2 regions of the Micromonospora sp. NPDC048839 genome follow, and region 1 is predicted to be linked to the other one. Evidence: riboswitches for the same ligand, from Rfam matches in the RefSeq annotation. Region 1 holds a riboswitch; the other holds the start of a gene.

The links. A riboswitch is a leader RNA that binds a small molecule or an ion and turns the genes downstream of it on or off. The one in region 1 is predicted to bind S-adenosylmethionine.
Region 2: linked by a shared signal. The riboswitch ahead of AB0C25_RS22775 (ABC transporter substrate-binding protein) and the one ahead of AB0C25_RS07405 (aminotransferase class V-fold PLP-dependent enzyme) in region 1 are both predicted to bind S-adenosylmethionine.

What each region holds. Positions count from the first base shown of each region.
Region 1 is NZ_JBEZGL010000003.1:276,651-288,316, reverse strand. It holds gene AB0C25_RS07410 (FUSC family protein) at 1-1,129, shown strand, start outside; gene AB0C25_RS07405 (aminotransferase class V-fold PLP-dependent enzyme) at 1,144-2,409, opposite strand; SAM riboswitch class IV at 2,456-2,576, opposite strand; gene AB0C25_RS07400 (PrsW family glutamic-type intramembrane protease) at 2,600-4,081, shown strand; gene AB0C25_RS07395 (hypothetical protein) at 4,107-4,274, opposite strand; gene AB0C25_RS07390 (co-chaperone GroES) at 4,368-4,706, opposite strand; gene AB0C25_RS07385 (AI-2E family transporter) at 4,813-6,177, shown strand; gene AB0C25_RS07380 (ATP-dependent DNA helicase) at 6,208-8,370, opposite strand; gene AB0C25_RS07375 (DUF402 domain-containing protein) at 8,514-9,020, shown strand; gene sigJ (RNA polymerase sigma factor SigJ) at 9,039-10,004, opposite strand; gene AB0C25_RS07365 (PPK2 family polyphosphate kinase) at 10,224-11,165, shown strand; gene AB0C25_RS07360 (DUF47 family protein) at 11,294-11,666, shown strand, end outside.
Region 2 is NZ_JBEZGL010000012.1:84,827-96,492, forward strand. It holds gene AB0C25_RS22755 (BTAD domain-containing putative transcriptional regulator) at 1-1,166, shown strand, start outside; gene AB0C25_RS22760 (Na+/H+ antiporter) at 1,446-3,020, shown strand; gene AB0C25_RS22765 (amino acid ABC transporter ATP-binding protein) at 3,033-3,776, opposite strand; gene AB0C25_RS22770 (amino acid ABC transporter permease) at 3,776-4,549, opposite strand; gene AB0C25_RS22775 (ABC transporter substrate-binding protein) at 4,589-5,449, opposite strand; SAM riboswitch class IV at 5,727-5,838, opposite strand; gene AB0C25_RS22780 (amino acid transporter) at 5,925-7,883, opposite strand; gene corA (magnesium/cobalt transporter CorA) at 8,050-9,180, shown strand; gene AB0C25_RS22790 (hypothetical protein) at 9,197-9,382, opposite strand; gene AB0C25_RS22795 (2'-5' RNA ligase family protein) at 9,711-10,226, opposite strand; gene AB0C25_RS22800 (DUF664 domain-containing protein) at 10,306-10,815, shown strand; gene AB0C25_RS22805 (SCP2 sterol-binding domain-containing protein) at 11,198-11,605, shown strand; gene AB0C25_RS22810 (glycogen debranching N-terminal domain-containing protein) at 11,602-11,666, shown strand, end outside.

The DNA.
Region 1 (11,666 bases):
CCGGCTGCACCGGGTACGGATGGCCGGCGGGCTGGCCGTGCAGGCGGGGCTTGCCGCCGGGCTGGCGTACCTGATCTCGCACAAGGTGCTCGGCAACCCGCAACCGGTCTTCGCGCCGATCTCCGCGGTCGGCACCCTCGCCGCGTCGGTCGGTCAGCGGTTCCGCCGGACCATCGAGCTGATCGCCGGGGTGGGGATCGGGGTGGCCATCGGCGACTTCCTGATCTACCTGCTCGGCACCGGGGCCTGGCAGCTCGGCCTGGTGGTCACCGTCGCGATCCTGTTCACGATCTTCGCCGGGGCGAGCGTCGCCATCGTCATCCAGGCGGCGGCCACGGCGGTACTGATCGTGACGCTGAGCCCATCAACCCAGAATCTGGAGATCCCTCGCTTCGTGGACGCCTTCCTCGGTGGCGGCGTCGCGCTCCTGGTGACCGCCGTGCTGCTGCCGCTGAACCCGCTCCGGGTGATCAACCGGGCCGCCCGGCCGGCGCTGGACCTGCTCGCCGCCCAGCTCGACGCCACCGCGGACGGGTTGCGCAACCGGGACCGCGCCGGCGTCCAACGGGCCCTGGACCGGCTGCGCAACAACAAGGAGGAACTGGCCACGTTGGCCGAGGCGATCGAGGGGGCGAAGGAGACCGCCACCCTCTCCCCGGCCCGCTGGCACCGCCGCAGCGAGCTGATCCACTACGCGGAGGCGGCCGACCCGATCGACCGGGCGATGCGCAACACCGGCACGCTGATCCGCCGGTCCGTCACGTTGATCGAGGACGACGAGCCGGTACCGGATCCGATGCCGGACGCGATGGGCCACCTCGCCGAGTCGGTCCGGCTGCTCAAACACGAGTTCGCCGCCGGCGAGGAACCGGAGAAGGCCCGGGAGCGGTCGCTGCGGGCGGTCAGCGAGGCGGGTCGGGCGTACGGCGCCGGCGTCGGCTTCTCCGGCAGCGTGGTCGTCGCCCAGATCCGGACCACCGCCAGCGACCTGCTGGTGGCCTCCGGAATCGAGCAGGAGGAGGCGAACCGGTGGATCCGCACCGCCTTCGGGGAGCAGGAGCGGCCGGTCGGTGAGCCGGCCGAGCCGGGCGAGGCGCCGAAACCGCCGACCGCCCCGCCCGTCGGCTGACCGCGCCGCGCTCCTCAGCCCAACTCGGCGAGCGCCGCGAGCAGCCGGTCCACCTGCTCGACGGTGCTGCCCAGGCCGAGGCTGGCGCGCAACGCCGTGGGCGGCAGGTCCCGTCGGCCGGTACGCCCCGCCGCCTCGGCGAGCAGCCGCCGGGCCAGCGGGTGGGCACAGAACAACCCGTCCCGTACGCCGATCCGGTGCGTGCTGGCCAGCCGCGCGGCCACGTCGGCGGAGTCCCAGCCGGCGACCAGGAACGAGACGATGCCGACCCGCGGCGCGTCGGGGCCGAAGGTGCGCAGCTCCACCACGTGCGGCAGCGCCTCGATGCCGGTCCGCAGTCGTGCCAGCAGCGCCTGCTCGTGGGCGGCCAGCGCGTCCCGGTCGGCCGCGCCGAGCGCCGCGCACACGGCCGCCAGCGCGACCGCGCCGAGCAGGTTCGGGGTGCCACCCTCATGCCGGGCCGGACCGGTTGCCCAGGTCACGTCGTGGGTGGCCGGGCCGACGTGGCTGGTGGCGCCCCCACCCGCCAGGTACGGCGGGGCGGCGTCCAGCCAGTCCGCCCGGCCGATCAGCACGCCCGCACCGAACGGCGCGTACAGCTTGTGGCCGGACACGGCCAGGTAGTCGACGTCGAGCGCCAACAGGTCGACCGGGGCGTGCGGGGCGAGTTGTGCGGCATCGAGCACGATCCGGGCACCGTGCCGGTGCGCCACCCGGGCCAACTCGGCGACCGGCCACCGCTCACCTGTCACGTTGCTCGCACCCGTCACCGCGACCAGCACCGGCAGCGCCGGACTGCTGCCCCGGCGCAGCTCGGTGAGGGCGGCGGCGAGGTCGCGTACCGCCCCGGCGGGATCGGCCGGCACCGGCAGCCGTACCGAACCGCGGGGCCAGGGCAGCAGGTTGGCGTGGTGCTCGGAGGCGAAGGTGACCACCGTCGTGCCGGCCGGCAGCGACCGCGCCAGCAGGTTGAGCGCGTCAGTGGTGTTGCGGGTGAAGATCACGTGATCGTCCGCCCGGACGCCGAAGAAGTCACCGATCGTCTGCCGCGCCTGCTCGTACGCGAGGGTGCAGCGCCGCGACAGCGCTCCCGCGCCGCGATGCACGCTGGCGTACCAGGGCAGCAGCTCGGCCACCGCGTCGGCGGCGGCCCGCGCGCACGGTGCGCTCGCCGCGTAGTCCAGGTTGATCTCACCGGGCACGCCGAGGACGTCCAGCGGCACCGACGCGGGCGCGATGGTGGGCAAAGTGGGCAGCGAGGGAACGAGGGTGACGGGCATGCCGGAACCTCCGGGGTCAGGGACCCCGGGTGCGGCATCGGGACGGGGTCCGCGCTTGCCCAGCACACCGATCGGGCTGGGCCCGGTCATCACCCGGGGCACCCCACCGCGAACTCGACGAGGGTTGCCGGCCAGCAAGCCGGGGCTGAACGCTGGCACTCGTGACCTGCGGGCAGCATAGCGGCAACCGATGCGACCGGACCAGCCGGCGGCGGATGGCTACGCTGACCGCATGGCCGACACCCCGCCCGGTACGCCCCTGCCGTCGCCGCCCGCGCCCGCGGCCCCGTCCGTCGGTGGAGCGCCCCGGATGCCGCTGCGCCGGCTGGGCTGGCGGCGGTTTTTGGTGTTGGCCGGGGTGGTGCTGCTCATCGCCGCCTGCGCGGTGTTCATCGTCTTCAGGCTCGGCCAGTCGCTCGGCGTGCAGGCACTGCTGATCGGGGTGGCCGCCGCCATCCTGCCGGTGCCGGTGCTGGTCGCCTGCTTCCTCTGGCTGGACCGGTACGAACCGGAGCCGTTGAAGTATCTGATCTTCTGCTTCGGCTGGGGAGCATTCGTCTCCACCGCCGCCTCGCTCACGGTCAACGAATTCGCCGCCAACCGGTTCGCCGCCTGGGGGCTGCCCGACGCGCTCACCGGCGTGCTGGTGGCGCCGTTCATCGAGGAGTTGACCAAGGCGCTGGGACCGATCCTGCTGCTGGTGTTCCGGCGACGGGAGTGGTCCGGGATCACCGACGGCCTGGTCTACTGCGGGCTGTCCGCGGTCGGCTTCGCCATGGTGGAGAACATCCTCTACCTGGGTGGGCTGGGTTACGCGTCCGGAGCCGACCGGTACGGCCCGGTGACCGGCGTCAACCAGGTCATCTCGATCTTCATCCTGCGGATCCTGCTGTTCGGGTTCGCCCATCCGCTCTTCACCTCGATGACCGGTGTGGGGCTGGGCATCGCGGCGCGGACGGCCGACCGGCGGGTCCGGGTGCTCGCCCCGATCGGCGGCCTGCTGCTGGCGATGATGTTGCACGGCACGTGGAACCTGCTGCCCACGCTGACCCAGGTCACCGGCGAGGCGTTGATCATGCTGTACGGCTTCCTGGGCCTGATGGTGCCGGTCTTCTTCGGCATGGTGGGTCTCGCGGTGTGGCTGCGCGCCTGGGAGGGGCGGCTCACCGAGCGGACCCTGCCGGACTACGTCCGCGCCGGTTGGCTGAGCCCACCCGAGGTGGCAGCGCTGAGCAGCCTCGGCCGGCGGCACGCGGCCCGCAGTTGGGCGCGGCGGGTGGCCGGCGACGCCGGGGTGCGGGCGATGCGCGGTTACCAGTCCACCGCCACCCGACTGGCCCTGCTGCGCGACGGCTCGGTGCGCGGCCTGGACCGCAAGCCCGCCGACCAGGAACGGACCGCGCGGGAGGAGCGGGAGCTGCTGGACGCGATGAACGCGTACCGGTCGTTCTTCGTCGGTCGGGACCCGCAGACCCCGACGGGGGTCTGGGACGGCAGCCGCTACCACCTGCGCTTCCCGGACGGTACGCAGCGGCCGGTGGAAGCGCCGGACGACCCGGTGGTGCCGATCCCGGTGGTGCTGGCCCCCGCGCCGCAGCCTCCGGTGGGCTACGCCCCGCCCGGTTGGCCCGGCCCGCGCCCGGCGGCGCCGTGGCCCCCGGGTCACCCCTGACGGCGGGCGCCCCCGGCCGGCGGCCTCACGTCATCAGCGAGGTGAGGAAGTCACCGAAGCCCTGGAACATCGCCATCAGCGCACCACCGATGGCCTTGAAGATCTGCGCGGCGCCGTCCGGCCGGAAGGCCATGAAGTAGATCAGGAACGCGACACTGCCCCAGGTCAACAGCTTCTTCACGAATACTGGCATCGTCCCTCCCCAGGGCCACGGTCGCCGGATGGCTTCCCGTCGTGCGGCCGGGCAAACGATGCGCGGCCCGGCCTGCTGGCCGGGGGAGGTGCGTCAGAGGTAGAGGCCGGTGGGGTCGTTCTCGATCCGCTCGGCGGCCACCGCGTGCACGTCGCGCTCCCGCAGCAGCACGTACCCGCGGCCGTGCAGCTCGACCTCGGAGCGGTCGTCGGGGTCGAAGAGCACCCGGTCGCCGGACACGATGGCGCGCACGTTCGGCCCCACCCCGACCGCCGTGGCCCAGGCGAGGCGCTTACCGACCTGGGCCGTCGCCGGGATGACGATGCCGGCGGTGGAACGGCGCTCGCCCTCGCTGCCCTCCATCCGCACCAGCACTCGATCGTGCAACAGGCGGATCGGCAGGCCGGCGTCCAGATCATTGTCGGCGGTCACGCCGCAGACGCTACCGTGTGGCCGACGGCGGGTCCGCCGGTGGTTACGCCGGTGGTGGTCGGGGCATTGTGTGGCGGAACTGCCCTACGGTGTCCGGAACGGACGTATGCTGTCCGACCTGTCGCTGTGGGCGGGCCGGTACAACTGCCAGGAGGTGCGCTTGAGCCGCTTCGAGCGGGTACGCGGGCGGCTTCGTCGCGCCTACCAGTCACGACAGGAGCCGGCGCGCGCCGACGAGGGCATTTCGCCCGACGAGTTGGGCGACGTGTCGGACGCCGCACGGGTGGCGTCGCCCGCCGTGCCGGGGCCGACCGCACCGCCGACGGCCTCGGTCTTCGGCGCGGAACCTCCGGTGGACCTGCACAGCTCGACCTCCAGCCGGGACGACGCCGACGTCCCGCACGGGCTGCGGATCGCCGCGGCCTGGTGCTGGCGGCTGATCGTGATCGGTGTGGTCGCCTGGGCCCTGCTCAGGATCGTCAGCACCGTCAAGATTGTGATCATTCCGCTGGCCATCGCGCTGCTGCTCTCCGCGCTGCTCGCGCCGGCGGTGGGCTGGCTGCTGCGGGCTCGGTTGCCCCGGTCGCTGGCGACGGCGGTGGTGCTGGTCGGCGGTCTCGCCGCGGTGATCGGCACGCTGACGCTCGTGGTGAACGAGTTCATCCGAGGTGTGCCCGAGCTGAGTGAGAAGTCCTCGGAGGGCGTCCGGCAGATCCAGAACTGGCTGAAGACGGGTCCACTGCACCTGTCCGACACCCAGCTCGACCGCTACATCGACGAGGCGCAGGCCTGGATCAACGACAACACCTCGAAGTTCACCAGCGGCGCACTGAGCACCGCCGCCACCCTGGCCGAGGTGCTGACCGGCACGCTCCTGGTGCTCTTCGCGACGTTCTTCTTCCTGCGCGACGGCAACCGGATCTGGCGCTTCCTGGTCCGGCTGCTGCCGGTGGCCGCCCGGTGGAAGGTCGACGACGCGGGCCGCGCCTCCTGGCACACGCTCGGCGCCTACGTCCGCGCGACAGTCCTGGTGGCCTTCATCGACGCGGTCGGCATCGGCATCTTCCTCGTCGTCTTCGACATCCCGTTCGCCTTCCCGCTGGCCGCGCTCGTCTTCCTCGGCGCGTTCATCCCGATCGTCGGCGCGGCGCTCTCCGGTGGCGTGGCGGTGCTGGTGGCACTCGTCGACAGCGGCCCGGGTATCGCGTTGATCATCCTCGGAGCAGTGATCCTCGTGCAGCAGGTGGAGGGCCACATCCTCCAACCGCTGATCATGGGACGAGCGGTCGCCCTCCACCCGCTCGCGGTGATCATCGGCATCGCCGCGGGTGTCGTACTCGCCGGCATCACCGGAGCGCTGGTCTCCGTGCCGCTCATCGCGGTGCTGAACACCGGGGTCCGCCGGCTCGCCGCCCGGAGGGTCCCGGACACCCCACCCGACGCGGTGGTCGTCGCCTCCCAGGCCCCCTGACCCGCCGGGCCGTCGCGCGGCGGGGCTGGGTCAGGACTTGGCGAGGCGTTGCAGGGCGCCCCGGGCCACCTCGGGGCGGGTCGTGTACCAGAACGGCGGCAGCGAGCGGCGCAGGAACGGCCCGTAGCCACGGGCCGTCTCCAGCCGGGAGTCGAGCACCGCGACCACGCCCCGGTCGCCGGTCGCCCGGATCAGCCGGCCCACACCCTGAGCCAGCCGGACCGCCGCGATCGGCACGCTGACCGCCGAGAAGCCGGAACCACCGCCCGCGTCCACGGCCGCGGCACGGGCCGCCGCCAACGGCTCGTCCGGGCGTGGGAAGGGCAGTCGGTCGATGACGACGAGCTGGCAGGCGTCACCCGGCACATCCACGCCCTGCCAGAGCGACATCACGCCGAACAGGCAGCTGGCCCGTTCCTCCCGGAATCGGCGGACCAGCAACGGCAGCGCCTCCTCGCCCTGCAACAGCACCGGCAGGTCGGTCCGCGCGCGCAGCAGCTCCGCCGCCTGCTGCGCCGCCCGCCGAGAGGAGAAAAGCCCGAGAGTACGACCACCGAGCGCCTCGACCAGCCCCAACAACTCCTCCCCGGCGGCGTCGGGAAGCCCGGAGACGCTCGGGCGGGGCAGGTGCGCGGCGACGTACAGGATGCCCTGCCGGGCGTAGTCGAACGGCGAACCAACGTCGAGTGAGCGCCAACCGGGACCCTCGCTCGCCGGTACGACAGCACTCGGGGCGGCGTCGCCGGCAAGCCGACGGCCCGGTGACTCGGCGACCGGGCGACCCGGGCCGGTGCGGGCAGCCTGTGCGGCAGCGGCGGGGGTCGGCGGGGCGGGCGGCGGCGCGTCCAACCCGAGGGCGCGGGCCACCGTGTCGAACCGACCGCCCAACGCCAGGGTCGCGGAGGTGGCGACGACGGTGCGCTCGTCGTACAGGTGGGTGGCGAGGGTGCCGGCCACCGACAGCGGCGCGACGACGAGCGCCCGACGGCTGCCGCTGTCGTTCTTCTCCACCCAGGCCACGTCGTGGTCGCCCTCCTCCAGCAGCCGCTGGGCGGTGGTGGAGAGTTCGTCCAGGGCGGCCTTGGCCTGCTGCTTGCGGACCGGGTCGGGATCGTCGGACTTGATGTCGCCGATCGCGTCCAGCGCGGAGCGGGTCGCCGCGTCGAGCAGCGTGCACGCCTCCCGCAGCGGCGTCGGCAGCCCGGCGGTGAGTCGCCCGGCCGGCGCCTCGGCCAGCCCGACCGCGAGGGCGTCACCGGCGGCGGTGAGCGCCTCGGCGGTCTCCGGCCGCAGCAGCGTACGGGCCCGCCGGGTGGTCCGGTCGATCAGCTCCGGCACCAGCTCCGCCTGGGCCGCGGAGGAGACCCGGTCGGCCAGCTCGTGCGCCTCGTCGACGATGAGCAGCTTGTGTGGCGGCACGATGTGCCGGTCGGCGAGCATGTCGACAGCGAGCAGGCTGTGGTTGGTCACCACGATGTCGGCCTCGCGGGCACGGGCGCGGGACGCCTCGGCGAAGCACTCCTGCCCGAACGGGCAACGGGTCGCGCCGACGCACTCGCGGGCCGGCATGGACACCAGCCGCCAGGCCTGGTCGTCGACGCCGGGGTCCAGCTCGTCGCGGTCGCCGGTGGCGGTCTTCTCGGCCCAGTCGCGCAGCCGCTCGACCTGCTTGCCCAACCGGCCCGCCTCACCGAGCCACTTCGTGCCGCCCCCCGGACGGGCCGCGGGGGCGTCGAAGAGGGTGTCCTCCGGTTCCTCCTCGGTGGAGTTGTCCAGTCGGGCGAGGCACAGGTAGTGGTGGCGACCCTTGAGGACCGCGAAGGTGGGCCGGCGTCCCAGCACCGGCTCGACCGCGTCGGCCAGCCGGGGCAGGTCGTGGTCGACAAGCTGCGACTGCAACGCCAGGGTGGCGGTGGAGACCACCACCGGGCCGTCCACGGTGAGCGCCGGCGCAAGGTAGGCAAGCGACTTGCCGGTGCCGGTGCCGGCCTGCACGAGCAGGTGCTCGCCGCCGGCCACGCACTCCTCGATCGCCGTGGTCATCTGCAGCTGGCCGGGGCGTTCCGCGCCGCCGGGCACCGCGCCGACCGCCGCCGCCAGCAGCTCCGTGCCGCTGGGCCGGGCACCCCGCCGCCGGCCCTTGGCGCGGGCCGACGGAGTGGCGGAACCGGTGGTGCTGCGGGGCGGAGTCACCGTGCGACGGTACCCGCCGCCGCCGACACCGGCCGTGCCCCTCCGCCGCGTGGCGCGCGACCGGCCACGCTTGTTGTCCAGGTCGCGCCGCCCGGTTACCGCCGCACTACGACGGGTGGGCAGTATCGGTTAGGGTGCGAATCATGCCGAGCGACATGGTCCGTGTGATCTACCGCAAGTACGACGGCAGCGCCCACCGCGACTACCCGGCCCGCCGGCTCACCGAGGACGACCTCGGCATCTGGCTCGGCGTGCCCCAGGGCACCGAGTCGGTCTACCACGGCCGGCCGTCGGTGGAGAAGATCCCGTTCGTTCTGCTGGTGCCACACCGCGCCTGGTGGACAGCCATGTTCAACCCCCCGCCCCGCACCAGCGAGGTCTACTGCGACATCACCACCCCGGCCCGCTGGGAGTCCGACGACACCGTCCACCTGATCGACCTGGACCTGGACGTCGTCCGGCGTCGGGCCACCGGCCTGGTGGAGCTGCTGGACGAGGACGAGTTCGCCGAGCACCGGGCGCGCTTCGGCTACCCGGACGACGTGGTGGCCGAGGCCGAGGCCGCGGCGCAACGACTCTTCGGAGCGCTCGGCGACGGCACCGAGCCGTTCGCCACCTCGTACCGCAAGTGGTTGGGCCTGGTGGTCTGACGCCGCGCGCCCGGCCGTCTACCAGCGCGGTGGCCAGCGGTCGTCGTCGCCGAGCGAGGGCAGGTCGGCCAGTTTCTCCGGGTTGATCTGGTTGTAGATGGCGGTGATCCGACCCTGGTCCACGGCGAACACGGTGACCAGGCGGATCGGCCGTCCGTCACTGTGCACGGTCTCCATCTGCAGGCCGAGCGCGCCATCGACGAGCACGAGCCGGGCCAGCACCCGTCCGGCGTAGCGACCGGTCCGGCCGAACAGGCCGAGCGTGAAGCGACCCACGGCGTCCGCGCCGACGACCGGCTGGCGGGCCGAGGGGTAGTGCCCGCCGGAGTCACCGACGAAGACCACGTCCGGCGCGAGCACCTGGAGCAGTTGGTCCAGCTCGCCGGACTCGGTGGCGGCGACGAACGCTTCGAGCACCCGGCGCTGCTCGGCCAGGTCCGCGGTGTGCCGGGGCACGTCCGGCGCGGTGACCGCCCGGCGTGCCCGGTGGGCGAGCTGCCGGGCCGCCACCTCGGTGGTGCCGAGCACGTCGGCGACCCGGGCGAACGGCACCGCGAACACGTCGTGCAGCACGAGCGCGACCCGCTGCTCCGGCGCGAGTCGCTCCAGCACGACGAGCAGCGCCGTGCCGACCTGGTCGGTGCGGACCGCCCGTTCGGCCGGGTCCGGCGCGTACCCGTCCGTGGTCGTCGCCGCGCCCAACGGGCTCACCACCGGCTCCGGCAGCCACTGCCCGGGGTACGCCTCCCGGCGGACCCGCGCCGAGCGGAGCACGTCCAGGCAGATCCGGGCGCAGGTGGTGGTCAGCCACGCGGACAGCTCGCGGATCTCGGCGCGGGCGCTCGGGTCGGCGAGAGCCCCGGCGTAGCGCAGCCAGGTCTCCTGCACGGCGTCCTCCGCCTCACTGCGGCTGCCCAGCATCCGGCGGGCCACCGAGAGCAGCCGCCCCCGCTCGGCCTCGAACTCCGTCGCCAGATCCCGCACGACCCACCACCCTCCCCGCCGGCACCGTCCAGGCGTCCATCCTCCCGCCGACCGTGCGCGCCGGCAGCCCCGCGCCCGACGGTGGGTCGGACCCGCGGACCGGCCGCGCCGCCGGTCCCGTACCCGACGGCGGGTCGGACCCGCGGACCGTGCCGACCGGTGGTGGGGCCGGGTGGGCCTCGGCGGGCGGATCGCCTGCGATTGGGCGATGATCCGTGGATGAGCGCACCCCGGCAAGGGCAGATCGTGGCACCGGACGGCGGTTCCGTGCGGGAGTTGCTGCGGGTCACCGCACCCGTGGATCTGGGCGCGGTCGACCCGCGGTCCACGCCCGGCGTGCCGGGTACGGCGGGGCGCGGCGAGCACCGGAAGGCCTGGGCACGGGAGCAGGTGGAGCTGGTCGGCGGCGAACTGGCCCGGCAGCAGGAAATGCTCTACGCGATGGCCAAGACCGGGTCGGACCGCCCGGCGCGCCGGGTGCTGCTGGTGCTCCAGGCGATGGACTGCGGTGGCAAGGACGGGACGATCAAGCGGGTGGCCGGCGCGATGAACCCGCTGGGCCTGCACATCCGCTCGTTCGGGCCGCCGACCCGCCAGGAGTTGCGGCACGACTTCCTGTGGCGGATCCGGCGGGAGTTGCCGCCGCCGGGGTACGTGGGGATGTTCAACCGCTCGCACTACGAGGACGTGTTGATCGCCCGGGTCGGCTCGCTGGTGCCGGAGGCGACCTGGCGAGCCCGCTATGACGAGATCAACTCGTTCGAGCGGGAGCTGACCGAGGGGCGGCTGACCGTGCTCAAGGTGATGTTGCACATCTCGTACGCCGAGCAGGGCAAGCGCCTGCTGGAACGGCTCACCGACCCACGCAAGCACTGGAAGTACAACCCCTCCGACGTCGACTCCCGGTCGCACTGGGACGACTACCAGGCCGCGTACGCCGAGGCCCTCAGCCGGTGCGGCACGGACGCCGCGCCCTGGTTCATGGTGCCGGCGGACCGTAAGTGGTACCGGGACTGGGCGGTGGCTCATCTGCTGCGTGAGACGTTCGACACCCTCGACCTGGGGTATCCGGCTGCCGATTTCGACGTCGATCGTGAGCGGGAGCGATTGGTTGCTGGGGGAGTGGTTGCAGGTGGGACGGCCGAGATGAACAGCAGGTGAACGAGCGGTGAATGAGGCTTGGCCAGGGGTGGGCCGGCGAATTCGCGGTTCTACCGGCTCCTAGCATTCACCGAGCGGACGTTCTTCGGGCGCCGCCACCCTTCCACCGACGCGACGAGGTCTGTGCTGTGAAGTTTTCCTTCCGCCCCACCGAGGGCGCCTTCTACGAGCTCTTCACCAGGGCCGCGCAGAACCTGGTCCGGGGCACCGCGCTGCTCAACGAGCTGGCCCTGCCGGGTGTGGACGTGCAGTCCGTCAGCGAGCGGCTGACCGAGGTCGAGCACGACAGCGACCAGATCACCCATGACCTGTACAAGAAGATCAACTCGACGTTCATCACGCCGTTCGACCGGGAGGACATCTACCGGCTCGGCTCGCTGCTCGACGACGTGATGGACCACCTGGAAGCGGTGGGCGACCTGCTCTACCTGTACGGGCTGACCGAGCTGCCGGCGCTGCCCCGCGAGCTGCACGAGATGGTCAACGTGCTCGACCAGCAGG
Region 2 (11,666 bases), on a different contig from region 1:
CGCGGCGGTACCGCGCCGCGGCGCTCACCGACGCCGAGGCGGTCGGTGACCCGCGGCTGACCGCCGAGGTGCTCGCCGGGTTCGACGTACCCGCCATCTGGACCCGCAACGACGACGAGGCGCTCTCCGAGCGGATCGCTCGCGCCGCCGAGCACGCCCTGACCGGCCTCGGTCCGACCGGCTCGGCGCAACGCAGCCGGCTGCTGGCCACGCTCGCGCTGGAACTGCGGGGCAGCACCGGCGACCGTGGTCGCCGGGCCGCGGCCGAGGCCGAGCGGATCGCCCGGACCGTCGGGGATCCCGGGCTGCTGGCGTTCGCGCTCAACGCGCGTTTCATGCACTCCTTCCACCGTGTCGGGCTGGCCGACGAGCGCGCCCGGATCGGCGCGGAGCTGGTCGACCTGGCCGCTCCCCGTCAGTTGGTGACCGTCGAGGTGCTGGGTCACCTCGTCCTGCTCCAGGCCTGCTGCGCGCGGGCCGACCGGGCCGGCGCGGACGCGCACGCCCGCGCCGCCGACCGACTCGCGCAGCGGTACGAGTTGCCGCTGGTCGGGGTCTTCACCGGCTGGTACGCCGCGCTGCGCCGGGCGGTCGGCGGTGACCAGGACGCTGCGGTGACCGCGTACCGGGCTGCCGCCGAACGCCTGCCCGCCGACGCCATGCCGGGACTGGCCCGGGGGTTGCTGCCGCTCGCCCTGCTCGGCCTGCGACTGGCCGACGCGGTCGGCGAGGCCCGGCTCGTTCCCGGACGTCAGCGCCCGATTCCCGGGCCGGACGACGAGGACTGGGCGCGGCTGGACTGGGGGCCGCACGAGCCCTGGGTCCGACCACTGCTGCTCGCCGCCGCCGACGACCAGGTCGCCACCCGGGCGGCGCTGCGGGCACTCCCGGACGGGCCGCACGACCTGCTGTGGGAGGTGCGGCTGTGCCTCACCGCTCGGGCGGCGCTCGCCGTCGGCGACCGGCCCACCATGGAGCGCGTCGCCACCGCGCTCCGCCCGGCCGCCGCCGAGCTGGCCGCCGGCAGCGGGATGGTCACCGCCGGCCCGGTGGCGGGGCACCTCGCCGAGCTGGCCACCGCTCTGGGCCGCGACGAGGAGGCCGCCGGGCACCGCCGTACCGCCCGAGCGCTCACCGCGCGCGCCCGCGCCGACGACCCGACCTGAGCGCTGTCAGGGCCGGCAGCGTCAGGTACGCCAGCTCTTCCCGACCAGGCCCGTACGCGCCGCCGGCGGTTACCGTCGGTCACCTCCGTGGGGGTGGATGCGGTAGTGAGCGATATACCTCAGGGTCATATTTATGACGCTGAGGTATACCGCTCAACAGCACACCGACCTGGCGGGCAGCTCGGCGACTTGCCGGAACGTGCCGAACCGGCAACCGGGGTGCGGTCAGATGTAACCACCGGCGCGTGCACCGTCGCGCCAACGATCGAGGGGGTACGCGTGGAGGTGCTCGTCCTGATCGTGGTGCTGGGCGGCACCGTCCTGATCGGCACCACCCTCGGTGGTCGGTACCGGGTCGCGCCGCCGGTCCTGCTCATCGCGTTCGGCGTGGTGCTCGGGCTCACGCCGCCGCTGTCCGAGGTGACTCTGGAACCGGACCTGGTGCTGCTGATCTTCCTGCCGGCGATCCTGTACCGGGAGAGCCTCACCATCAGCCTGCGCGAGATCCGGGCCAACCTGCCGGTGATCGGCCTGCTCGCGGTGGTGCTCGTGGTGCTCACCATGGTGACGGTGTCGTTCACCGCGCAGGCGTTCGGCGTGAATCCGGCCGCCGCCTGGGTGCTCGGCGCGGTCCTCGCGCCGACCGACGCCGCCGCCGTCACCGGTCTGGCCAAACGGTTGCCCCGCAAGCTCCTCACCACGCTGCACGCGGAGAGCCTGATCAACGACGGAACCGCGCTGGTGGTCTTCGCGGTGACCGTGGGTCTGCTCAGCCAGAGCGCCAAGCCGGGCGTGCTGGGCATCAGCGAGGAGTTCGTCGGCGCCAGCGTCGGCGGCGTCCTCGCCGGTCTGCTGGTGGGGGCCGCCGTGGTGCTGATCCGCAAGCGGCTCGACGATCCGTTGCGCGAGGGTGCGCTGAGCGTGCTGACACCGTTCGGCGCCTTCCTGCTCGCCGACTCGGTGCACGCCAGCGGAGTGCTGGCGGTGGTGGTCGCCGGGCTGGTGCTGGCCTACGCCGGCCCGCGGGTGATCCGCGCCCGGTCCCGGGTGCTGGCGTACGCGTTCTGGGACCTGACCACGTTCCTGATCAACGGCGGGTTGTTCGTCCTGCTCGGCACGCAGATCCCCCGGGCGGTGCGGGGCATCACCAGCACCTCGCCCGAGCGGGCGCTGGTGATCGTGCTGGTGGTCACCCTGGTCGTCGTGTCCACCCGGCTGCTCTTCATCTACCTCACCGCGCAGTCGGCCCGGCTGCGGCGTCGCCGGATGGTGGACGACGGCGAGGGTCCGTCCGGCTGGCGGGTGGCGACCGTGGGGGGCTGGTCCGGTTTCCGGGGCGCGGTGTCACTCGCCGCCGCGTTGGCCGTCCCGACGATGACGGTCGCCGGTCGGCCGGTGGTCGAACGCGACCTGATCATCTTCGTCACCGCGTTGGTGATCGTGCTGATCATGCTGATTCAGGGCACCACCCTGCCGCTCGTGGTGCGCTGGGCCGGGCTGGTCGGCGACCCGGAACGCGTCGACGAGACCCGGCACGCCCGACGACGGGCCACCGAGGTGGGCCTGGCCGCCCTGCCGCAGGTCGCCGCCGAGGTCGGCGCCCGGGAGGATTCGGTACGTCGGTTGCAGGCCGAGTACCAGCGGCACCTGGAGGATTTCAACGAGAGCGGGGGGAACACCGCCGAGGAACGTCGCCTGGAACATCGACTGCGCCTCGGGGTCCTCGCGCACAAGCGGCGGGAGGTCACCCGGCTGCGTGACAACCGGGAGATCGACGACCTGGTCCTGCAGGAACTCCAGGCCGCGCTGGACAACGAGGAGATCCGGTTGCTGGGGCGCGAGCCCAACGACTGATCGGCCGTCTCGTCACAGCACCTGCGCGAGGAACCGGCGCAGCCGAGGATGCTCGGCCCGCTCGAAGATCGCCTCGGGCTGGCCGGCCTCCAACACCACGCCCCGGTCCATGAAGGCGACGGTGTCGGCGACCTGCCGGGCGAAGCCCATCTCATGGGTGACCACCACCATGGTCATGCCCGCGGCGGACAGGTCGGCCATCACCCCGAGGACACCCTTGACCAACTCCGGGTCGAGCGCCGAGGTGGCCTCGTCGAAGAGCATCACCTCCGGCCGCAGGGCCAGCGCCCGGGCGATCGCCACGCGTTGCTGCTGACCGCCGGAGAGCTGCGCCGGTCGTGCGTCGGCCTTGCCGGCCAACCCCACCAACTCCAACTGGTTACGCGCGACGGTTTCCGCCTCGTCCTCGCCGAGCTTGCGGAGCCGGCGCAGCGCGAGGGTGACATTGCGCAGCACGCTCATGTGCGGGAAGAGGTTGAACTGCTGGAACACCATGCCCACCCGCTGCCGCAGCGCGTCCGGGTCGTCGCCCAGCACGCTGCGCCCGTCCAGCAGCACGTCGCCGCGGTCCGGCTCGATCAGTCGGTTGATGGTGCGCAGCAGCGTCGACTTGCCCGACCCGGACGGGCCGATCACGCAGGCCGTCGCGCCGCGCGGCACCGTGAGGTCGACGCCGCGCAGCACCCGGTTCGGTCCGAAGGCCAGGTGCACGTCGCGTACGTCGAGGCTGACCGAGGTGGTCGTGTCGGTGGTCATCACCGGTGTCCTTCCGTCGCGGCGTACGCCGAATTGGTGTCGTCGTCCTCGTCTGTCGGTGTGGTCGCCGGCCGGCCGTTGCGCAGCCGCCGGTCGATCCAGTTGACGACGTGCGTCAGTGGGACGGTCAACACCAGGTAACAGAGCCCGGCCAGCAGCAGCGCCGACTCGTTGCCGGTGGTGGCGGCGTAGTCCTGCCCGATCCGGAACAGCTCCCGTTGACTGGCCACCAGGCCGAGGAAGTAGACCAGGCTGGAGTCCTTGATCAGGGCGATGAGCTGATTCACCCAGGCCGGCAGCACCCGCCGGATGCCCTGCGGGATGATCACCAGCCGCATCGCGTCGGTCCAGGAGAAGCCGAGGGCGCGGGCGCCCTCCAGTTGGGCGGCCTCCACCGACTGGATGCCGGACCGGAAGATCTCCCCGATGTACGCGGCCGCGATCAGCGACAGCGCCAGGATGCCCAACGGGTAGGGGTCCGGTCCCCAGACCTGCATGCCCAGCGGCGCCAGCCCGACGCCGATCAGCAGGATCGTCGCCGCGGCCGGAAGTCCTCGGAACACGTCGGTGTAGACCCGCGCCGGCCAGCGCAGCCAACGGCTGCGCGAGATGCCGGCGACGGCCAACAGCAGGCCCAGCACCGAGCCGAGCAGGGCGGCGGAGACCGCCAGGATCAGCGTGTTGGGCAACCCGACGGTCAGCATCTCGGGCAGCGCCTCGCGCATCGCGTCGATGTCGAAAAAGGTCTCCCACAGCGTGCTCAACGGATCCATCGGTCGCCTCTCCTACCGCCCTGCTCGCTCGTCACCAGGTCAGGACGCGGCCGACGCGGACGCCGCAGGCGTGACCGTTCCACTGCCCGGCTTGAAGTCCGCCGGGATCGGCCGACCGGGGTAGTACTGCGCCTGCAACCGGCTCCAGGTGCCGTCCGCGATGACCTCGTCGAGGCCCTTGTTCAGCGCCTCGCGCAGCTTGTCGCTGCCCTTGGCCACGGCGTACGCCGTCGGCGCCGGGCTGAGCTGCTTGGCCGCCACGGTGATCTTGCCGGTGCTGTCGGCGGCCGACTTCTCGCCGATCTCGGCCGGAGCGATCCACGCGTCGGCGGTGCCGGCCTTGAGCTGGTTGATCGCGCCGTTGTAGTCCGGCACCCGGACCGGGTCGAGCTGCTTACCGGTGGCGTAGTCGTCCTGCACGGTGCCCTGCACCACCACGACCCGCTTGCCGGCGAGCTGGTCGAAGGCGGTGATCGGCGAGCCGGCCGGCACGTCCAGGCCGAAGTAGCCGAAGTCGTAGCCGTTGCCGAAGTCGACGGTCTTCTTGCGCGCCTCGGTGATGGTGATCGAGGAGCTGCCCACGTCGAACTTGTGGTTGTTGACCTGGGACAGCAGCGCGGAGAAGTCGGTGCCGACGAACTCGACAGTGAGGCCGAGCTTGCCGGCCACGGCGGTCAGCAGGTCGTTGTCGAAGCCGGTGAACGTGCCGTCCTTGAGGTACACGTTCGGCGGGGCGTCGGTCAGCGTGCCGGCCCGCAGCACGCCCGGCTGCGCCAGGCCGTACGGGTTGGCGGCGGCGTCGGACGAGGTGTCGTCGCCGCAAGCGGTGAGAGCGGTGGCGGCCAGGATCGTGGCCGCGCCCAGGGCTGCGGCACGGGTCAGGGCAGGAAGGATTCGCACGGGTGTCTCCGAAAGGGGTCGTGTCTCGGCGGGCACGGACGTGTGCCGCCGACGGTGCGCCCGATGGGCGTACCGCTGGAAAGGCTCGGAAAAAGAAAGGTGCGCTAGTGCCGGGGGCCGCGTCGACACGCGGCGCTGCACATTCGCATCATGTCCACGTGCCGCCGCCGGGTCAGTGCCGGCGTGGGCTGACCGGCGCGGAGTTCCGCGACATCGGTCGGTGGGGCGGTGCTGAGGATGCGCATGGTTCTCCCGGGTCTGTGCTGACCTGGGTGCCAGGCCACGCTTGCACCGGCGTCGTGCCGGTGCCTGGTCTTCACCCGGGGCACCCCACCGCGGAGGAGGGTTGCCGGCCAGCGAGCCGGGGCTTCGCGCTGGCACTCATGACCTGCAGCGAGGCTAGCAGCACGCACGGGTGGATCGTCCAGTCGTTATGACCACGCTCACCGTGCGCGGAGGATGCTCGGCCCGCAGGTCAGCCGGCGTGCACGTGCGGCCGGCGACCCGGGTCGGGTTCCTGGCGGCGCAGGATCTCCCGGGTGACCGAGGCGATCGCGCCCTGCCCGAACGCCAGGTAGCGCAGGAAGTTGCGGGCCGGGCCGCCCTCGCTCCACTCGAAGTAGATGTGCGGTCGCCGCCCGGTGCGGTCGCGGATCTCCAGCAGCAGGACGGCGAGCGCGTTGGGCACCGAGGAACTGGTCAGGCTGAGCACCGCGAAGCTGTCGTCGGCCAGGCCGCCGCGTACCAGCAACTCGGTCTCGAAGTCCGACGGGTCGGTGACGTGCACCTCGACGAAGATCACGTCGCTGTCGTCGGGGAAGTCGTTGTCCGCCATCGTCTGGCTCAACTTCGCGCGGTACTCGGCCTCGTCGTGCCGGTCGGGCTCGTGGGCGACGAGCCGGATCCGCCGTCCAGCGCGTTCGTCGATCATCCGGGTGGCGACCGGATCCAGCTCGATCCGGTCCACCCGCAGCTCGTAGGCCCGGGACACCCGGGACAGCGCGGAGACCACGATGATCCCGCCGATGAAGCAGGCGGCGATCTTGACGCCGTCGGGGCGCTCCACCACGTTCGCCAGGGTGGTGTAGACGAAGACCACCGCGATGACGCCGAACGCGGCGGTGCGACCGCGCTGACGGCGCCGGGCCGCCGCCAGCGTCACCGCCGTCGCCGCCGAAGTGATCAACACCAGCACACCTGTGGCGTACGCGCCGCCCTGCGCGTCCACGCTGGCATCGAAGACGACCGTGATCAGGAAGGCCACCGTGGTGAAGACCAGCACCAGCGGCCGGACGGCCCGCGCCCAGGCCGGTGCCATGCCGTAGCGGGGCAGGTAGCGGGGGACGAGGTTGAGCAGTCCGGCCATCGCCGACGCCCCCGCGAACCAGAGGATCCCGATGGTGGACAGGTCGTAGACGGTGCCGAACACCTCCCCAAGGTGCTGGTGCGCCAGGTAGGCCAGCGCCCGGCCGTTCGCCGGCCCGCCCGGCCGGAAGTCCTCCGCCGGGATCAGGATGGTGGTCGTCACGCTGCTGGTGATCAGGAAGACGCTCATGATCACCGCGGCGGTGGTGAGCAGCCGGCGTGCGCCGCGGATCCGGCCCAGCGGTCGAGCCTCGGAGTCCTGCCGGTCGCCCCGTACGCTCGGCATCACGGCCACGCCGGTCTCGAAGCCGGACAGGCCCAACGCCAGTTTCGGAAAGACCAACAGCGACAGCCCGACCACCAGCCAGGGATCGCCGTGCCCGGTGGTCAGCGCGGTGGTCCAGTCCCCGACCGCGCTCGGGTGCGTCACCACCCGCCACAGCGCGTCGACCACCACCACCGCGTTCAGCGCCAGGTAGGCCGCCACCAGCACGACGGCGATGCCGATGGCCTCGGTGAATCCCTTGAGGAACACCGCTCCCAACAGGGCCACCAGCAGCAGCGTGACAAGTACCTCGTGTCCCTTGAACCCGTCCGGCCAGAACGGGTTCTCGTCGATGTGCGCGGTCGCGTCGGCGGCCGACAGGGTGATGGTGATGATGAAGTCGGTGGCCGCGAAGCCGAGCAGCACCAGCACCAGCAGCTTGCCCGGCCAGTAGCTCAGCAGGCGTACCAGCATCGCGATGGAACCCTCACCGTGCGGGCTCTCCACCGCCACCCGCCGGTAGACCGGCAGCGCGCCCAGCAGCGTCACCAGCACCAGCACCAGGGTCGCCACCGGCGACAGCGCCCCGGCGGCCAGCGCCGCGATGCCCGGCTGGTAGCCCAGGGTGGAGAAGTAGTCGACGCCGGTCAGGCACATCACCTTCCACCACGGATGCTGCCGGTGCTCCGGCGGGCGTCCGTGCGGCCCCGGGTGCCGCGCGGCCTGGTCCGAGCCCGCGTCGAGCAACCACCCCCGCAGCCGACCGCCGCGTCTGTCCACCTCCATCGGCGCGTCCCCCGTCATCCGCCCATGGTCACCGTGAGTATCCGCCCGTCGGGCCGCGCCCGTCCCCGGGTGCCCGGAACCCACCCGCCGGCGGGCTGGTTTCGGGTCGCGGGCACGGGGGATGCAGCCCTCCCGGATCGGCGGGAGCGCACCGGGCCGGACGGAGCCGGGGGAGGGGACAGGCATGGCCGGTGGCCGTCGATTCCGCCCCGGTGGTGGCTTCGGTCGCCAACTGGACGAGCATGAGAGCACGGATGGCGTGCCGCCGTCGACGGTGTCGCCCGACCCGCCCACCGGCGGTCTGGTGGACAGCGCGGTCTACGTTCGAGGGCACCGCTTCGCCTCGCCGTCCGGGCTCGCCGAGACGTACCGCTGCCTGCAGGAGCAGGACGCCGCGATGGCCTGGATCGGGTTGTACCGGCCCGACATCGAGCAGATCACCTCGCTGGCCCGGGAGTTCCGGCTGCACGACCTGGCGGTCGAGGACGCGATCAACGCCCACCAGCGACCCAAGCTGGAGCGGTACGGGCACACCCTGTTCGTGGTGCTGCGCGCCGCCCGCTACGACGACCTGCGCGAGGAGGTCGAGTTCTCCGAGCTGCACCTGTTCATCGGGCCGGGCTTCGTGGTCACCGTCCGGCACGGTGAGGTCCCGGACCTGGCCGCGGTGCGGCGGCGGATGGAGACCGACGCGCCGATGCTGGCCCGGGGTCCGGAGGCGGTCCTGTACGCGATCCTCGACCAGGTCGTCGACGGGTACGCGCCGGTGGTGGCCGGGCTGGAGAACGACATCGACGAGATCGAGACCCAGGTGTTCGGCGGCGACCCGAACGCCAGCCGGCGCATCTACGGCCTGAGCCGCGAGGTCATCCAGTTCCAGCGGGCCGCCCGGCCCCTGCTCACCGTGCTCGACGCGCTTGCCGACGGCGCCAGCAGTGCCGGCACGGACGAGGAGTTGCGCCGCTACCTGCGGGACGTGACCGACCACCTGACCCAGGTGGTGGAGCGGGTGGACGGTTTCCGGCACCTGCTGCAGAACATCCTCACCGTCAACGCCACCCTCGTCTTGCAGCAGCAGAACGAGGAGATGCGCAGCCTGACCGCGGCGAGCTACGCGCAGAACGAGGAACTGAAGAAGGTCTCGTCCTGGGCGGCGATCCTGTTCGCACCCACACTCATCGGCACCGTGTACGGGATGAACTTCGTCCACATGCCCGAGTTGAACTGGCGTTTCGGCTACCTGTTCGCGTTGCTGCTGATGCTGCTGGTCTGCGGCACCCTCTACGTGATCTTCAAGCGGCGCGGCTGGTTGTGAACCACCCCGGCCGGGATCACTCGATGCCGCGCAGGATGTGCCGTTCGTCTTCGACGTCGTCGTCGCCACCGGCGATCCGGCCGAGAAGGACGGCCGCGGCCCAGATCGTCAGTGGCGTCGCCGCCCCGGTCATGCCGCCGCCGGTCCGGTCGTCCCGGGCCTGGCTCCGCTCCGCACGTGCTGGTCTGCGCTGAGCCTGCATGGGCCCCGCCTCTCCTCGTCGACGCCGTCGTCGGTGGCGCGGCGTCAGCGCGCCACCGGTCGGGCGAACCACGCGCTGGCGGGTCACCACCGGTACGACAGCCACCTCGAACCTTCCCACGCCCGGCCGCATTCGCACCGCTTGTTTTCGGGTTTCCGACTGCGGCCTGCCAAACCGGACATAACGGATCGACGTTGTCCGGACCGGCCGGCTGGGTAGCGAGACCGGGTGCGCCGAGCTGCCGAGATGGACTCGCCTGTCGTCCCCGACAGGTGAACGCACGGGTCCACGCGGGACGTCGGTCCGGTCGACGTGGGGCCGCCGGTGGTCAGGGCAACGGGTGGGCGATGCCCCGGGCGTGGTCGGTGAGCGCCGCGCCGACCACCGTCGCGGCCAGCGGCAACACCTCAAGGCAGCGGCGCACCGCTGCGGCCATCAGCACGTTCGGCACCCGCATGGAGAGCGTGCAGTGCGGCACCCAGCGGCCCGGCCGGTAGTGCTCGGCCAGCGGGATGCCGGCGGCGGTGAGCCGGTCGGACACCATCCGCTGGTGGGTCAGCAACTCCGCGGTGGGAGCCGGGCCGAGCCAGAGCACCCGGCCGACGAACTGCCCGGCATGCTGGAAGTCCAGTCGCAGCGGGGCCGCGACGACAGTCCCGCGCAGCGCCTCGGCGACCTGCTCGGGGTTGAAGCGGGGCGCCACCGCGAGCGAGACGTGTGGTCGGTGGCGTTGCTCCAACAGGGAACGCATGCTCTGCACGCCCTCAGCCTCCAGGGCGTCCCAGAGTGCCCGGATCCGCCGGGTGGCGTCCGGGTCCAGATACAACTCCAACGCGGCGACCACCCGATCACCGTAGTGGTCGAGGTTTGCGCGCCCGGATCCGGCGGTACCTGACCGGGAACCGACCAGGAGGGCGTGCCCCGTGAATGTGAGTGACCTGCTGACCGAGGCGTACGACCGGCTGCCCGACCTCGTGCGTGCGGCGGTCGACGGCCTCAGCCCTGAGCACCTGCGCTGGGCGCCCGGCCCGAATGCCAACTCGATCGGCTGGCTCGTCTGGCACCTGACCCGGGTCCAGGATCACCACGTCGCCGACCTGCTCGACGCCGAGCAGGTCTGGGTGAACGGCGACTGGGCGGGCCGGTTCGGGCTCACCGCCGACCCGGACAACACCGGCTACGGTCACTCGGCCGCACAGGTCGAGACGGTGCGGCCGGAGAGCGCGCAGGCGCTCATCGACTACTACGAGGCGGTGGCGGCGCGTACCGGATCGTTCCTGGCCGGCCTGCACCCGGCGGACCTGGACCGGGTGGTCGACGAGTCGTGGGACCCGCCGGTCACCCTCGGCGTCCGGCTGGTCAGCATCGTCGACGACGACCTGCAACACGCGGGCCAGGCCGCCTACGTCCGTGGCCTCATCCAGGCCGACTGACTGCCCGGCTCACGGCACGATCACGGCCCGGCCCTCCAGCGTGCCGTCGGCGCATCTCTCGCAGTACGAGTCGACTCCGACCCGTCCATCGGGTGCAGGTCGGAGTGGCAGGCGCCGGCGCCGTTGAGCCGGACCACCACCTGACCCGGCCCGGCCGTCGGGTCGGGGACCTCGACCAACTCCGGTTGCGACTTCCACTCCGGTAACCGCAGCGCGCGGATACCGGTGCTCCCGTCCGTCTCGGCTGAACCACCGGCCTGCCCACCTCGTCTCGCAGCAAACAGGCCGAGGCCAGGGCAGACCTGGCACCTCACCTGTTTCGGGTGAACCGCGCTCACCCCGGCGCGGGTGATGCTGCGGGAAACCGTGGGGAGGGGACCTGATGGGCGCGACGGCGGAGCAGTACCTGCGACAGCTGGACACCGGTCGGCGGCCCGACCTGCCAGAGACCACCGCGGGGACGCTGAGGCTGGATGCCCGCGACGACGGCAGCACTGATCACTGGTACCTGACCATCGCCGACCAACACGTCCGGGTGACCCGCTCGACCGACGACGCCGATCTGGTGGTGCGGGCCGATCGGGCGGTCTTCGACCGGATGGCCCGCGGTGAGCTGCATCCGGGCGCGGGCCTGCTGCGCAACGAGCTGACCGTGCAGGGCAACATGCAACTGCTGATGCTGCTGCGACGGATCTTCCCCGGGCCGGACGGCGCCCGCCATCCGCGCGACCTGGGCCGGGCCGCAGTGGTCGGCCGGGCTGCCACGACGGTTCGGGATGAGCGGCCGTGAAGCAGGAGATGGTGCACGTCATCGCGGGCAACCTCTTCGCGACCAGTGACGCCCAGGGCGA